One region of the Pseudomonas sp. FG29 genome, then DNA from elsewhere that is predicted to be linked to it. Evidence: riboswitches for the same ligand, from Rfam matches in the RefSeq annotation. Region 1 holds a riboswitch; each other region holds the start of a gene.
The links. A riboswitch is a leader RNA that binds a small molecule or an ion and turns the genes downstream of it on or off. The one in region 1 is predicted to bind cobalamin.
Positions count from the first base shown of each region.

Region 2: it holds a riboswitch for cobalamin, as region 1 does, so the genes downstream of both, ACODS1_RS12150 (energy-coupling factor ABC transporter permease) here and cobG (precorrin-3B synthase) in region 1, are expected to answer to the same signal.
Region 3: it holds a riboswitch for cobalamin, as region 1 does, so the genes downstream of both, cobO (cob(I)yrinic acid a,c-diamide adenosyltransferase) here and cobG (precorrin-3B synthase) in region 1, are expected to answer to the same signal.

Region 1 is NZ_JBMDJU010000005.1:27,021-32,151, reverse strand. Features, by position in the region: gene cobJ (precorrin-3B C(17)-methyltransferase) at 1-212, opposite strand, end outside; gene ACODS1_RS07920 (precorrin-2 C(20)-methyltransferase) at 476-1,219, opposite strand; gene ACODS1_RS07915 (precorrin-8X methylmutase) at 1,216-1,842, opposite strand; gene cobG (precorrin-3B synthase) at 1,835-3,148, opposite strand; cobalamin riboswitch at 3,241-3,435, opposite strand; gene cbiE (precorrin-6y C5,15-methyltransferase (decarboxylating) subunit CbiE) at 3,492-4,694, shown strand; gene ACODS1_RS07900 (cobalt-precorrin-6A reductase) at 4,691-5,131, shown strand, end outside.
Region 2 is NZ_JBMDJU010000009.1:124,526-129,656, reverse strand. Features, by position in the region: gene amn (AMP nucleosidase) at 86-1,558, opposite strand; gene ACODS1_RS12150 (energy-coupling factor ABC transporter permease) at 1,655-2,338, opposite strand; cobalamin riboswitch at 2,378-2,580, opposite strand; gene ACODS1_RS12145 (acyl-CoA dehydrogenase family protein) at 2,734-4,383, opposite strand; gene ACODS1_RS12140 (TetR/AcrR family transcriptional regulator) at 4,380-5,021, opposite strand.
Region 3 is NZ_JBMDJU010000014.1:22,990-28,120, reverse strand. Features, by position in the region: gene cbiB (adenosylcobinamide-phosphate synthase CbiB) at 1-196, opposite strand, end outside; gene bluB (5,6-dimethylbenzimidazole synthase) at 200-853, opposite strand; gene ACODS1_RS15255 (cobyrinic acid a,c-diamide synthase CobB) at 850-2,142, opposite strand; gene cobO (cob(I)yrinic acid a,c-diamide adenosyltransferase) at 2,142-2,753, opposite strand; cobalamin riboswitch at 2,930-3,139, opposite strand; gene ACODS1_RS15245 (sensor domain-containing diguanylate cyclase) at 3,608-5,047, shown strand; gene ACODS1_RS15240 (C40 family peptidase) at 5,056-5,131, opposite strand, start outside.

The DNA of each region.
Region 1 (5,131 bases):
GCAAGGCTGCGGATAACGATGCCGGCGGCGCACAGCACCAGCAGCGGCTGACCGGCGCGATACAGCGCGCGCAGGTGCTCGCCGAACTCGTCGTAGTGGCGCTCTGCACCGTCGGCACGGCCGCGCAGACCATGGATCACGGCCTGTGGATAAAGTGCCTTGAGGCGTTGTGCAGTGGCCAGCGCGCTAGCGCCGAGGATGACGATGTTCATGCGGTAAATCCTGTAGCCCGGATGCAATCCGGGGAATGGGGCTCCCGGATTTCATCCGGGCTACGGCCTTATGACGGGTAGGGCGGGTGCAACCCGCCAGTTCGCTGTTGGCGGGTTGCACCCGCCCTAAGAATCTTATCCGGACGAGCTTGCGAGCTAGAGACCTACAAGGCAAAAACAGGCGAGGACGCGGAGTTTACGAGTTGTAAATGAGCAGTCCGAGCCTGTTTTTAACGCCGTAGGGCCGACGCGCAGCAGCTCGTTCACCCCCGCCATTTCTGGCCAGGCACAAGAATCATGGAGAAGTACGGCGAATCCATCGGCTCTACTTCATCGAGCGGCACGATCTTCTGGCTGGCCATGGTGGCGCGTTCGACATAGTGGGCGCGGTCGTCCAGGCCGAGCTTGCGCAGCACGCGGCGTACCTTGTCGAAGTTGCGCCCGAGTTTCATCACCACCGCCGCTTCGGCGTCGCGCAGGCGTTGTTCCAGTTCGTCTTCCGGCAGCACGCCGGAGAGCACGCTCAAGCTCTGGTTGCGGTACACCAGTGGCGTGCCGAGCACCGAGGCGCATCCGAGCATCGAGCAGACGCCGGGCACCACCTCCACCTCGTAGCGCTCGGCCAGGCGGTCGTGCAGGTACATGTAGGAGCCGTAGAAGAACGGGTCGCCCTCGCAGATCACCGCCACGTCCTGGCCGGCATCGAGCAACTGGGCGATCTGCTCGGCGCAGGTGTCGTAGAAGTCGGCGATCACATCTTCGTAGGACAGCGGCGGGGCGAGTTTCTCGGTGGTTACCGGATAGACCAATGGCAGACGCTGCTGGGCATCGCTCAGGTGCGCCTCGATGATGCCGAAGGCATTACCACCGTGGCCGGCGTTATGCTTGGCCTTGGCTACGAAATAGGCCACCACGGGGGCGGATTTGAGCAGGCGCAGGGCCTTGAGGGTGAGCAGCTCGGGGTCGCCAGGGCCGACGCCGAGGCCGAGCAGACGGCCAGCCATCATTCCACCTCCGAGGCGAGGGCGTTGACCGCTGCCACCGCCATTGCGCTGCCGCCACGGCGGCCACGCACGATCACGTAGGGCACGCCACGGCTGTCTGCGGCCAGCGCATCCTTGGATTCCGCCGCGCCGATAAAGCCCACCGGCATGCCGATGATCAATGCCGGCTTGGGTGCCCCGGCATCGAGCATTTCCAGCAGGTAGAACAGGGCGGTGGGCGCGTTGCCGATCACCACCACGCTGCCCTCCAGATGCTCGCGCCAATGCTCCAGAGCCACCGCCGAGCGGGTGTTGCCGACTTCGCGGGCCAGCTCCGGTACGCCGGCGTCGTGCAGGGTGCAGATCACCTCGTTGTTCGCCGGCAGGCGCGGGCGGGTGATGCCCTCGGCGACCATGCGCGCATCGCAGAGAATCGGCGCACCAGCCAGCAGCGCTGCTCGGCCAGCGGCGCCGGCACCGGGTGAGAAGCGCAGATCCTCGACCACGTCGACCATGCCGCAGGCGTGGATCACCCGCACGGCGAGTTTTTCCAGGTCGGCTGGGATGCCGTCGAGGTTGGCCTCGGCGCGGATGGTGGCGAAGGAGCGGCGGTAGATTTCCTGGCCGTCGCGGATGTAATCAAGCATCGGGTTTTCCTGCGGGGTGTTGGCGGGCGAACCAGGCGCCGGCCTCGTCGATGGTCATGGCCGGCACCAGCAGACGGCCGAAACCGGGCGCCTCGGGCGTGCGTTGATAGAGCTGGTAGTGGTCGGGCGTGCTGGCCAAAAGGGTGTAGGGCTGCACGCGAGCGCTGGCGCAACTGCGCGGACAGGCGCTTAAGTGCAACTGTGGGCGCGCGCCGTTTGCGCGCAGCAGCTCGGCCAGATGCAGGGCGTGGTGCTTGCTGTCGGCCAGGCCGCGCGCGCACGCCGCCGAGCCGGTGCAGGCAACCAGGCCGAGAAGCGGTTCGTCGAGCTGGGTCAGAAGGCCCAGTTCGCTCAGTGCGGCCAGTAATTCGTCAGCCCTTTCCTTCGCCACGTTGCCCAGCAGCACGCCCTGCCAGGGTGTCAGGTGCAGCTCGCTGTCGCCCAATCGCTCGCTGAGCTCTGCGAGCGTCAGCAGCTGTTCGGCATGCAGACGGCCCAACTGCGCACCGGCCACCACCATGCACAGGCCGTTCTGCGCCTGTGGATAAATTCCTGCCGGCGCACTCTGGTGAACAACGGCGGGCTGCCGAGGGTTAGCAGCAGGCTGCAGGGCAAAGGCCAGCCGTGCCTGCAATTGCTGCAGCAGCTCGCTGGGCGTGATCTGCGCCAGCAAATGGCGCATGCGGGATTGTTCTGGCGTGGCGCGTTCGAGGAACAACAGCAGGAGTTCGCGTACCACATCGAGCGCTTGTGACGCTTCGATGCGCACCAGCGGCGTGTCGCCGGGGCAGCCAGCCAGGCCCAGCAGCAAGTGCTGCTTGTCCTCGGCGGCCAGCCACAGGTCGTGCGGGTGTTCGCGCATGGCCAGGGCTTCGCCGCCGTCCAGTTGCAGGGCGAACTTGGGTGACAGGGCATGTAGCGCCGGGGTGTCCTGCAACAGGTCGAGCAATTGGCTGGCCAGCGGCCGCACATCCATCCGCGCCTGCGGGTCGAGGCCGGCGGCTGGGCTGAGCATCAGGTTGCGCACGTCATCGGCGGCGGCTACGCGCGGGCCGAGCCCGGCAGCGAGCAGGGCATCGATCAGCGGTGCTTCCTGGCCGGGTAGCACGCCACGAATCTGCAGGTTGCTGCGGTTGGTCAGCTCCAGTACGCCGCTGGCCTTGTGCAGCGCGGCCTCGGCAATCGCCCGCGCCTGGGTGCTGCGCAGCACGCCGCCGGGCAGTTTGACCCGGCAGATGCCGCCGTCCAGCGCAGGCACGATGCGCAGCAGGCCGGGGCAGGCGGAAGGGCGGACGGATGCGGGCAAAGGATCACCTGTGGATAACGACGCGGCGACCAAACCAGCGAAATCCTCAAGGGATTCCATGGCATCGGTACACCCCGCCCGATGTTGGCACTCGCGACCAGCGTTCGTCGGCAGGTCTCCTGGCTGACAGGTCTTGGTCTGTTGCGGCCTTCCCGGACATCCAGTGGCGTGGGTGCAGCAGACTCGCTGTTTACAGTTGCGGGGGCAGCCACGGTTTAGCCGTGTTCCCTCTTAGGCCCGTTGCGGAGTCGTATCGACTCAAGGGCACCGACGAAGCCTGTATTATGCCCGCTTTGCCCGGAGCGCGGACAGGCGCTCTGTCGGGCCCGTGCGAGGACATTGGATGAAACCCTGGTTGACCCTGGTCGGCATCGGCGAAGACGGCTACTCCGGTCTCGGCAAGGCCGCGCGCCGCGCCCTTCTGGCGGCGACTCGCATCGTCGGCGCGCCACGGCAACTGGCGCTGCTGCCGCCGTGCATCAGTGGCGAGCGGGAAACCTGGCCGAGCCCCTTCGACCTGCAACCACTGCTGGCGCGGCGTGGGGAGGCGGTGTGCGTGCTGGCCAGTGGTGACCCGATGTTCTATGGCGTCGGTGCCAGCCTGGCGCGCCAGGTTGCCGCCGACGAGCTGCTGGTTTTACCCGCGCCGTCCTCGGTGTCCCTGGCGGCCGCGCGTCTGGGTTGGCCGTTGCAGGAGGTTGAGGTCGTTTCGCTGGTGGGGCGGCCGCTGGCCATGCTCCACGGCAAACTTTTTCCCGGCATGCGCCTGCTGGTATTGAGCGCCGATGGCGACACGCCCGCTCAGGTCGCCGAAGCCCTGCGTGCCCGTGGTTTCGGCGCCAGTCGTCTGACCCTGCTGGAGCACCTTGGTGGCCCTGATGAGCGCCGCCTCGATGGCCAGGCCGCAAGCTGGAACCTGCCGCGTGGCGCCGATCTCAACCTGCTGGCCGTGGAATGTCTGGCCGATGCCGGGGCGCAATTGTTGCCACCGACCTGTGGCCTGCCCGATGACGCCTATCGCCACGATGGTCAACTGACCAAGCGTGACGTCCGCGCCGTCACCCTAGCACGCCTGGCGCCGCTGCCTGGCGAGCTGCTGTGGGATGTCGGCGCCGGTTGCGGCTCCATCGGCATCGAGTGGATGCGTGCGCACCCGGCTTGCCGCGCTATCGCCATCGAGGCCAACGAGGGGCGCCAGGAGCATATCCGCCATAACCGTGATGCCCTCGGTGTGCCGGCCCTGCAACTGGTCGCGGGGCATGCGCCCGAGGCGCTGGTGGGGCTGCCCGCGCCGGACGCGATCTTTATCGGTGGCGGCGTCACCGTGCCCGGTGTGCTGGATGACTGCTGGGCTGCGCTCAAGCCGGGCGGGCGTCTGCTGGCCAATGCCGTGACCCTTCAGAGTGAGGCGGCGCTGGTAAGTTTTCGCGAGCAGCACGGCGGTGAGCTGTTGCGTCTGACCGTGGCCCAGGCGCAGCCGCTGGGTGGTTTCGACACCTGGCGTGCGGCGCTGCCGATCACCCTGCTGACGGTGCGCAAGCCATGAGTGCGCGGATCCTGCTGCTCGGCGGCACCACCGAGGCGCTGCGCCTGGCGCGCCGGCTGGGGCCGGAGACGGTCTACAGCCTGGCCGGTCTGGGACGCGTGCCGGACGACCTGGCCTGCCGTGTGCGCGTCGGCGGTTTCGGTGGTGCCGAAGGACTGGTCGCCTTTATCGCCAGCGAAGGCATCGAACTGCTGCTGGATCTGACCCACCCCTACGCCGCGCAGATCAGCCATAACGCCGCCCGTGCCGCCGAAATCGCCGGCGTGCCCTGCTGGGCGCTGCGTCGACCCGGCTGGCAGCCAGGCGTGGAGGATGACTGGCGCGAGGTGGACGGCTGGGATGAACTGACCCGCGCATTGGCGCCATTCGAACGGCCCTTCTTCACCTCCGGACGCGAGCCGCTGGCGCATCTGCATGAGATTCCTGAGCACCAGCAC
Region 2 (5,131 bases), on a different contig from region 1:
CCATGATGCAGGCGAGTCTAAAGCAGAGCGCGGGCAAGCGCCGCCAGGGCGTGGCCAGACTGTGCGTCAGGCCACGCCCTGCTTATCAACGGAACGGCGGCTCGTCGAAGCTACGCAGCTTGCGCGAGTGCAGCGAGTCGAGCTGGCTGCGCATCAGCTCTAGGGCGGCGATGCCGATATGCAGGTGCTGGGTCACCGCGCGCTCGTAGAAGGCGCCCGCCGCACCGGGCAGCTTGATCTCGCTGTGCAGGGGTTTGTCGGACACGCACAGCAGCGTGCCGTAGGGCACCCGCAGGCGATAGCCTTGCGCAGCAATGGTGCCGCTTTCCATGTCCACCGCCACCGCGCGCGACAGGTTGATCAGCGGGCGTTCCTGGGCCCAGCGCAGTTCCCAGTTGCGATCGTCATAGGTCAGTACGGTGCCGGTGCGCAGGCGCTTCTTCAGCTCATCGCCCTGCTCGCCCGTCACCTGCTTGGCCGCCTCCTGCAGCGCCTGCTGCACTTCGGCCAGCGCCGGCAGCGGGATGTGCGGTGGCAGCACGCGGTCGAGGATGCCGTCGCGGCGCATGTAGGCGTGGGCCAGCACGTAATCGCCGATGGTCTGCGACTGACGCAGGCCGCCACAGTGGCCGATCATCAACCAGCAGTGCGGGCGCAGCACGGCCAGGTGGTCAGTGATGTTCTTGGCGTTGGACGGGCCGACGCCGATGTTCACCAGCGTCACGCCATGGCCATCTTCGGCCTGCAGGTGGTAGGCCGGCATCTGGTAGCGGTGCCAGACCACGTTCTCGATGATCGCCTGCATCTCGCCTTCGTTCATGCCGCGCTCGATCACCACATTGCCGGGCAGCACCATGCGGGTGAAACGCGAGTCGCCCACCAGCATATCCAGGCCATGGCGGATGAACTGGTCGACGTAACGGTGGTAGTTGGTCAGCAGAATCCAGGGCTGCACATGGCGCCAGTCGCTGCCGGTGTAGTGCTGGATGCGCTTGAGCGAGAAGTCGGTACGCGCCGCGTCGAACAGCGCCAGCGGCAGCGGGTCGATGTTCTCCCAGTCGTACAGGCCATCGGCGGTGCCATCGGTGGCGGCGGACAGGTCGGTGCTGGGGAACACCCGCGCCAGCTCGGCGGCAGTCACGCCACTGCCGGCCAGCTCATCGCCGCCCTCAACCACGTAAGGGTAGGGAATGTTCTGCTGGCTGCGGCCGACCTCCACCCGCACGGTAAAGTCGTTCATCAATGGGCGCAGCTGCTCCAGCAGGTATTTGCGGAAGGCCGCCGGCTGGGTCACGGTGATCGCGTAGGTGCCTGGGATCTGCACCTTGGCGTAGGCGCGCACGGTGGTCGGCACCTCGCCCTGGCACAGGTAGGTCAGGCGCAGTTCGGGGTAGCGGAACAGGCAGTGCTCGCTGGCATCCGGGCGGATGCGCTCCTTGAGGTAACGCTTGAGCGCGTGGCTCAGGGCACCGGTGGCTTCCTGGTGCAGCGCAGCAAGGCGGTCGACCGCCTCTTCAGGGGTATGGGCAACGATGAAATCATCGGAACAGGCTTTCACAGGCGTCTTCCTGGCTGAACGAACGCCCCTATCTTGCCTGTAACCTCATGGCAAAACATAGCGCGGCGACCGAACCAGTGGCCGCCGCACTTTGCATCAGACGGCTGCCTGATGCAGTCGCACGTTGAACAGCGGGCCTCGGCTGAAACGCGCCAGCGCCTTGGCACCAGCCAGCCCCCCCAGGTCGATCAGCGGCTCGACCAGAATCACGCTCATATAAGCCAGGCCGAAGCTGCCCACCGCGGCCAGGTTATCGCTGGTAAAGCCATGGCCGTAGAAGGCCCAGAAGCCGACCCAGGCAACAATGCCGCCCTGATAGGCGGTCGACAGCGCCAGCGCCTGCTTGTAGGACAGGTCGACGTAGGCGGTACCGGGCGCAACGATACGTTTGGCCAGCACACTGATGGCCCACAGCGGCACCAGCAACGTGGTGACGTTCATGCCGTACTGCGGCAGGTCGAATGGGGCGAACAACAGCCCTTGCAGCAGCAGGCCAGCGGCCAGACCGACGGCCGTGGCACCGGCGCCGAACAGCAGGAGCAAGGTGGAGCCGAGGATCAGGTGCACCTCGGAAACGCCAACCGCATGGTGCGGCAATACCTCGAAGAAGCAGAACACCAGCGCCGTGGTCAGCAGGCTGCGCAGCGCCAGGGCGGTCGCCCCGCCGTTGTCGCGGATGGCATCGCGCGCCAGTTTGGCGGTCAGCCCGAAGGCACCGACTGCGGTTGCGTAGCTGAGGAAGATCTTGGCGCCTTCGACGACACCGGGTTCGATATGCATGCAAGTTCCTTGGCCGCGCCCACCGCGCGACGAGTTGGAGGATCGATGGATTCGATGGCAGGTCTCCTGGCTCACGGCTTGGCACTTCGCCCGCCTTCCCGACCGGAGTCAGTGGCATGAGGGCATCGTTCGCCGCTTACAGTTGCGGGGGCAGCCAGGGCATTGGCGAGACTCGCCGCACCCTGTTCCCTTTTCATCCGCGTCACGTACGTGCACGCAGAACCATCGGCCGCCAGATTACTCGCCTACTGGGCTAAAAAACAGCGCGCCGGGCTGGCACGCTTGACTCATCCCTGTTGGCGCGGGGAGCACGTTTAGTACGACCAACTATCCCAAAGGGAAAAATCAGCCGCTAAAAATCCACCAACTGTTCCTTGTTAAAGATCGCTCAAGAATCAAAGCAGATTCGGCGTGCTACGCGCCAGCAACGCCTCGACGTCGACACCTCGCGGCAGAGTGCCGTAGACCCGTCCACGGCCTTCCAGGCGGCTGGCGATAAAGGCATCGGAGACGGTGGCGTTGCCTGCCTCCAGCAGCAGCTTGGCCTGCAGGGCCACGGCCATATCTTCGGTGAGTTGGCGGGCGCGGTACTGGATATCGGCGGTATCGGCAAAATCGGCTTTAAGGCGCTGGATATGCGCCTTGAGGCGGGCATCGCCGTGGCCATCGCCCAACTCATCGAACAGTGCATCGAGAACGCCCGGCTCCTTGGACAGAGCACGCAGCACGTCCAGGCATTGCACGTTGCCGGAGCCTTCCCAGATCGAGTTGACCGGCGCCTCGCGGTACAGGCGCGGCAGGATGGTTTCCTCGACGTAACCGGCACCGCCCATGCACTCGCTGGCCTCGTAGATCATTTCCGGGGCGCGCTTGCAGATCCAGTATTTGCCCACGGCGGTGACCAGGCGGGCGAACTTGTCTTCCTGCGCATCATGCTGGTGATCGAGCGCGCGGCCCATGCGCATGCAAAGCGCCAGCGCGGCTTCGCTCTCCAGCGCCAGGTCGGCGAGCACGTTCTGCATCAGTGGCTGGTCGGCGAGCCGCTTGCCGCCCACCTGACGGTGCGCGCAGTGGTGCGCGGCCTGGGTCAGGGCCTGGCGCATCAGGCTGCTGGAGCCGACCATGCAGTCGAAGCGGGTCATGGCCACCATCTCGATGATGGTCGGCACGCCGCGCCCTTCCTCGCCGAGCATCCAGGCAAAGGCGCCACGGTATTCCACCTCGCTGGAGGCGTTGGCCCAGTTGCCCAGCTTGTTCTTCAGGCGCTGGATGTAGAACTGGTTGCGCGTGCCGTCCGGACGATGACGCGGCAGCAGAAAGCACGACAGGCCCTTGTCGGTGTAGGCCAGGGTGAGGAAGGCGTCGCACATCGGCGCCGAGCAGAACCATTTGTGGCCGACCAGCTCGTAGCCCTGCCCCGGCCCGCCAAGACCGATGGCGTAGGCGCGGGTGGTGTTGGCACGCACGTCGGTGCCGCCCTGCTTCTCGGTCATGGCCATGCCGATGGTGACGCCGGTTTTCTGCTCCATCGGCAGGTTGCTCGGATCGTACTCGGTGGACAGGATCTTCGGCAGCCACTGTTCGGCCACGTTGGGCTGCAGACGAATGGCCGGCACGGCGGCAAAGGTCATGGTCAGCGGGCAGCCACTGGCGGCCTCGGCCTGGCTGTGCAGGTAGGTCAGGCCGGCACGGGCGACATGCGCGCCGGCACGCGGATCGGCCCAGGGCAACGAAGGCAGACCATGCTCGACCGCCGTGCGCATCAGTTCGTGATAGGCCGGATGGAACTCCACCAGGTCGATGCGGTTACCGTAGCGATCATGACTCTTGAACACCGGTTTGTTCTCGTTAGCGAGAAAGCCGGCCTGCATCAGCGTGCCACCGGCCAATGCGCCGTAGGCACTCAGGCGCTCGTCGGCCCAGGCCCCGTCATAACGACGAGTCCACTCCTGCAATGGCAGGTCGAGCCGATAGAGGTTAGCGCCGTCCAGGCTCGGCACCTGGTTGAACACATCATGAGTTTCGGCGTGCAGGCTGGGTTTCATCGCGTGGAGTCCTCGGCGCCGACGGCGCGCAGGCAGAAGGTGGCAAGGCTGGCACTGACCTGATCCAGAGTGAGGCCGACATGTCCGGCTTCGCGCGCCGCCCGGGCGGGTGGCGACAGCGGCCCGATCAAGGCTTCGGCGATGGCGCCGACCAGGCAGGCGGCGGTGAGGCCGAGTTGCTCGATGCGAAACTCGCCAGCACGAACGCCCTCGCCGAGCAGATCGACGAACAGTTCGGCATAGGCTTCGCGATAGAGCAGGCGCTGCTCGTCGACTTCCGGGTCGACCGGTTCGGCAATCAGGGCAAAGCCCAGACGACGGCTTTGCCAGGCCCGCGCCGCGAACTGCTCGAGCCCCAGGCGCAAGCGCTCGGCCGCGCTACCGGGACCACGCAGTGCGACGGCCAAGGCGTCGACCTCACGCTGGCTGGCCGTGGCGAACACCTCCGCTGCCAGTTCGCCCTTGCTGCGAAAGTGGCGGTACAGACTGCCGGTGGCGATGCCGACATCGCCGGCCAGCGCCTGCATGGTGAGGGCCGCGAAACCGCCCTCGACCACGCGCTTCAGGGCGCAATCGAGGATACGCTGGCGCAACGCCTGATCGCGGTCGATGCGCGCTTCACTGGTGTGATAGGCCATGGTCTGAATCCTGATTCATTCGCACCCAGTGAATCAGGATTCAGACCTTGGCTAAAGCGACGATCCGGCCAAACCTGCCGCCGAATCGGGAATGGGATGAACGGTAAACC
Region 3 (5,131 bases), on a different contig from region 1:
TCAGCAGGGTCAGCGGCAACACCGCCAGGCACCAGGCAGTCACGCCATGGCTGCGCCAGCCGCCACCGGACGGGTTGAAACGTTGCTCCAGACGCTCGGCCAGACGCCCGAAGGCCACTAGCGGATGCGCACGGCGCGGCTCGCCCAACACGGCATCCAGTGCCACGCCGGCACAGGTGATCAGCGCCAGGCTCATCGTTCAGTCACCCTGCTCTCCCCATCGATTCTCGAACAGCAACTCGCTCAGTGGGCGCGGCGTGGCCCAGCCCTCTTCCACCAGCATGGGCTTCTCATAGAAGGCCTGCACCGGCCCCAGGCACAGCAGCGCCACCGGTTTGCTGCCTGCCGGCATGCCCAGCAACTCGGCCAGCGCCTCTGGGTCGAACAACGACACCCAGCCCAGCCCCAGCCCTTCGGCACGCGCGGCCAGCCACAGATTCTGAATGGCGCAGGCGACCGAGGCCATATCCATTTCCGGCAGCGTGCGTCGGCCGAAGATATGCGCTTCGCGCCCGTCCATCAGCGCCACGGCCAGCAGCTCGGCGCAGTCACGAATACCCTCGACCTTCAGGCGCATGAACGCGTCGCTGCGCTCGCCCAGGGCTTCGGCGGTACGCACCCGCTCGGCCTCCACCAACGCATGAGCCGCCTCACGCAGTTGCGGATCGCTGATACGCAAAAAGCGCCAGGGCTGCATCAACCCAACGCTGGGCGCGTGGTGCGCCGCTTCGAGCAGACGCGCCAGAACCTCGGGCGGCACCTCGCCACCGGCGAAATGACGCATATCGCGACGCTCGGCGATGGCGCGGTACACCGCCGCGCGCTCCTCGGGGCTGAACGCGTGCTCGCTCATGGGCGCAGCAGCGCGGCGGCCGCCTCCGGGTTGGACGGTAAATAGAAGTGGATGTAGCTGGCGGTCAGCCGGCCGAGACGATAGACCGCTTCGGCCACCGGCTTGCCGTTCGGGCAGCGACCGAGCGCCAGCGGTTCGAGCGGGCTGTCCAGGCGCGAATGATGGTAGCTATGCCCGCGCAGCTCGCCTTCCGGCAGCGTCACCGCCTGCAGAGCCAGCGCGGTCAGGCGCGGTTGCAAGGCGGCGCTGCCGACCAGCAGACCGAGCATGCGCCCGCTGGCTCCTTGTTTGTCCCGTAACTCGTCCAGCAGATAGAGCATGCCGCCACATTCGGCGAGCAACGGCTTGCCGGCCTGATGATGGGCATGGATCGCCGCCGCCATGGCCTGATTGGCTTCCAGCTCGGCCAGGTACAGCTCGGGATAGCCGCCGGGCAGGTAAAGGCTGTCCACCTCGGGCAGCTCGCTATCGGCCAGCGGCGAGAAGTAGCACAGCTCGGCGCCGAGCGCCTGCAGCAGGTCGAGGTTGGCCTGATACAGGAAGGCGAACGCGGCATCGCGCGCCACGCCGATGCGCACACCGTTCAACAGGGGCGCAGGCTCGTCGATCTGCGGCGCGGCAAAACTTACCGCCGGCGGCAGATCGACATCAGCACTGGCAGCCAGTGCATCGGCAGCAGCGTCCAGGCGCGCATCCAGATCCGTCAACTCGCCCGCCTGCACCAGGCCCAGATGGCGGCTGGGCAACTCCACTGCGGCGCTGCGCGGCAAGGCGCCGAACCAGCGAATGCTAGGCGGCAGGGCATCCCGCAGGATATCGCCATGGCGGCTACTAGCAACGCGGTTGCCGAGCACCCCGGCAAAGGGCAGATCCGGCTGGAAGGTGGCCAGGCCATGGGCCAGCGCACCGAAGGTCTGCGCCATCGCCGCACCATCGATAACCCCCAGCACCGGCACACCGAAGTGGCGCGCCAAGTCGGCGGCCGAGGGTTTGCCGTCGAACAGGCCCATCACCCCTTCGATCAGAATCAGATCGGCCTCGCCAGCGGCCTGCCACAGCAGACGACGGCTCTCCGCCTCGCCGACCATGGCCAGGTCGAGCTGATACACCGGCGCGCCGCTGGCACGGGCGTGGATCATCGGGTCGAGAAAGTCCGGGCCGCATTTGAACACCCGCACCTTGCGCCCCTGCCGGGTGTGCAGGCGCGCCAGCGCTGCGGTAACGGTGGTCTTGCCCTGGCCGGACGCCGGCGCGGCGATCAGCAGCGCCGGGCAGTGACGTGTCGTCATCAGAATTCGATGCCCTTTTGCGCCTTCACCCCGGATTTGAAGGCATGCTTGACCAGGCTCATCTCGGTAACCGTATCGGCCGCCTCGATCATCCCCGGCAAGGCGCCCCGGCCGGTCACCACCACGTGCTGCAGCAGTGGCCGAGCCTCGATATCGGCCAGCACCGCGTCCAGTTCGAGATAGCCGTGCTTGAGGGCGATGTTCAGCTCATCCAGCACCACCAGGCCAACGGATTCATCGCTGAGCAGGCGCCGGGCCACGGCCCAGGCCTCCTGCGCCTTGGCGATGTCGCGCTGGCGATCCTGGGTTTCCCAGGTGAAGCCCTCGCCCATCACGTGATAGCTGACTTCCTCGGGGAAGCGGCGAAAGAAGGTTTCTTCGCCGGTGCTGGCCGCGCCCTTGATGAACTGCACCACACCAACCTTGATGCCGTGACCGAGGGCGCGCGCGACCATACCGAAGGCGCTGCTGCTCTTGCCCTTGCCATTGCCGCTATGCACCAGCAACAGGCCATATTCATCCTGGGCCTGGGCAATCTTCTCGTCGATCAGGGCTTTCTTGCGCTGCATGCGCGCCTTGTGGCGGGCATCGCGTTCGGCGGATTCGCTCATGCTGTGTTCCCGTACATCAGGCGCCGGCACCGTCATTCGAAGGTGCGACGATGGTGAGGAAGCATGCGAGTGCACGCGACGTCTCCAGGCGCTGGTGGCTGGTCAGGCAGGCGGAAGACGCAAACACGAACGCCCCGGTTGAACCGGGGCGTAAGCCGGACAGCGCCCTCCGCGATGCCATGAAACTGCGACAGGCCGGTCTCCGGGCTCGTGAGCGACGCCAATGGCGCCCCGCCGCGCCTTCCCGTGCCTTGCACAGTGGCCTGAAGCGGCGTTTGACTCACCTACCGTTGCGGGGGCAGCGCCGGCATGCGCACCGGCTTCCCTGTTTCACCCCTCGGTCGCCGGTTACAGCGACGCGGGGCACCTGAAGCAAGGCGCGCAGGGTAGAGGCTGGCAGGGCTGCGCGTCAATCTTCGGCGCTGCGCCGTCTCCGCCCATGCACCCGGATTAATGGCACAATGCGCCCTCGCGCCTAAACTAATGCCCATAACCGAACTCAAAGCCTGCGCGCGACGGCAGATTCCGCTCGCACCAAATCCTGAACCCCTATTCGCGCCACCCATTTTCACGAACGTGGAGTCCCAATGCTGTTCACGTTTGCCTTCAACGGGTCGCATTCACCTCTTGCGCAAGCCTGCTTGCCACTGCTGCGGCTCGCCTGTACGCACACGCATGCCTCCACGGCGCTCGTGCTGGAGAAAGCTCCGCATCAGGCTCACGTCGTCGCGTTCAGCGGACAGCCACTTGCCGATACGCCCGCCCAGCACCCAGGGCAGTGGCCCGAAACCGCACGACATCTCGTAGATCGGCAAGCGATCGCCCGTCAGCTCGGGATGGATCCGCCAGATTCCGTGCAGGCCCTGAGCCTGCTCCCGCTGGCGGCCGGCAAGGCTTTGCTGTGCCTTTTCCACGAGCGCGCGCAAACGCCCGATGGCAGCGAGGCACTGAGCGATATCGTCAGCAGCCTCGACACGCTGCTGACAATCACCTGGGAACAGCAAGCCCTGATGCGCCGGGAACAACGCATGGCGCTCGCCATCGACGGCAGTAACACCGGCATCTGGGATCGCGACCTGAACAAGGATCGCATTCACTACTCGCCACGCTGGAAGGCGTTGATCGGCTATGCCGAGCATGAAATCGGCGACGACATTCACGACAGCTACAAACGCATCCATCCGGACGATCTCGCCCGCGTTCAGGCCACCATAATCGACCACCTGGAACAACGTACCGAAGCCTACGAGGTCGAGCACCGCATCCGTCACCGCGACGGTCATTACCTCTGGGTGCGCAGCCGTGGCAAGGTGGTGGAACGCGACCGCAGCGGCAAGGCACTGCGCATGGTCGGCACCACGACCGACATCAGCGCGCTGCGCAACATGGCCGAGCAGCTCGAGCAGACGGCCGAACTGATGAGCGCACTGAGCAATGAAATCCCCGGCATGGTCTTCCAGTTCCATGCCCAGGCAGATGGCAGCGGCCAGTTCACCTACATCAGCGCCGGTTCACAGGAGATTTACGGTGTCTCCCCGGCCGAGTTGCAGGCCAACCCGCAGCGCCTGCGGCAATTGCTGCACCCGGATGATCTTGGGCTTTACATGGGATCGCTGGAAAGCGCGACCCGCAACCTCACGCCCTGGCGCCTGGAATATCGGGTCTGCCGCAGCGATGGCAGCCATACCTGGTGCCAAGGCGCGGCCAGACCGACTCCCCAGGACGACGGCAGCGTGCTCTGGCATGGCTTCATCACCGACATCACCGAACGCAAGAACTTCGAGGTCGAGCTCAATGTTCTGGCAACGACGGACTCGCTGACCCAACTCTCCAACCGCCGCCATTTCATCCGTCAGCTCGACGCGGAACTGGCGCGACTAAGACGCTCGATCATCCGCAATGCCACGCTGCTGATGTTCGATCTGGATCACTTCAAGGTAATCAACGACAGCTGGGGCCATTCGGTGGGCGACCAGGCGCTACGCCATTTCGCCGACGTGATCCGTGCCCACCTGCGCAAGACCGACGCCGCGGGCCGTATCGGCGGAGAAGAGTTCGCGGTCGTGCTGTGCGATGCGGATCTCGATGCCGCCCTGCGCTTCGCCGAACGCATCCAGCAGGAGCTGGCACGCACGCCGTTGCAGCATGGCGACCAGCAGACTCACCTGGCGACCAGCGTGGGTGTAGCGACCCTCAGCAATGACGATCAGGCTGCGGAGGCGGCCTTGTCACGCAGTGACATGGCGCTGTATCGCGCCAAGCGCGCCGGACGCAACCGCATCGAACATCAGTGAATGACGCTTCAGGGGTTGTGCGCCAGCTCGGGCGTCAGCACGCGCTTGGCACTGAGGTAGGTGCTGCGCCAGTAGCGATTGTCC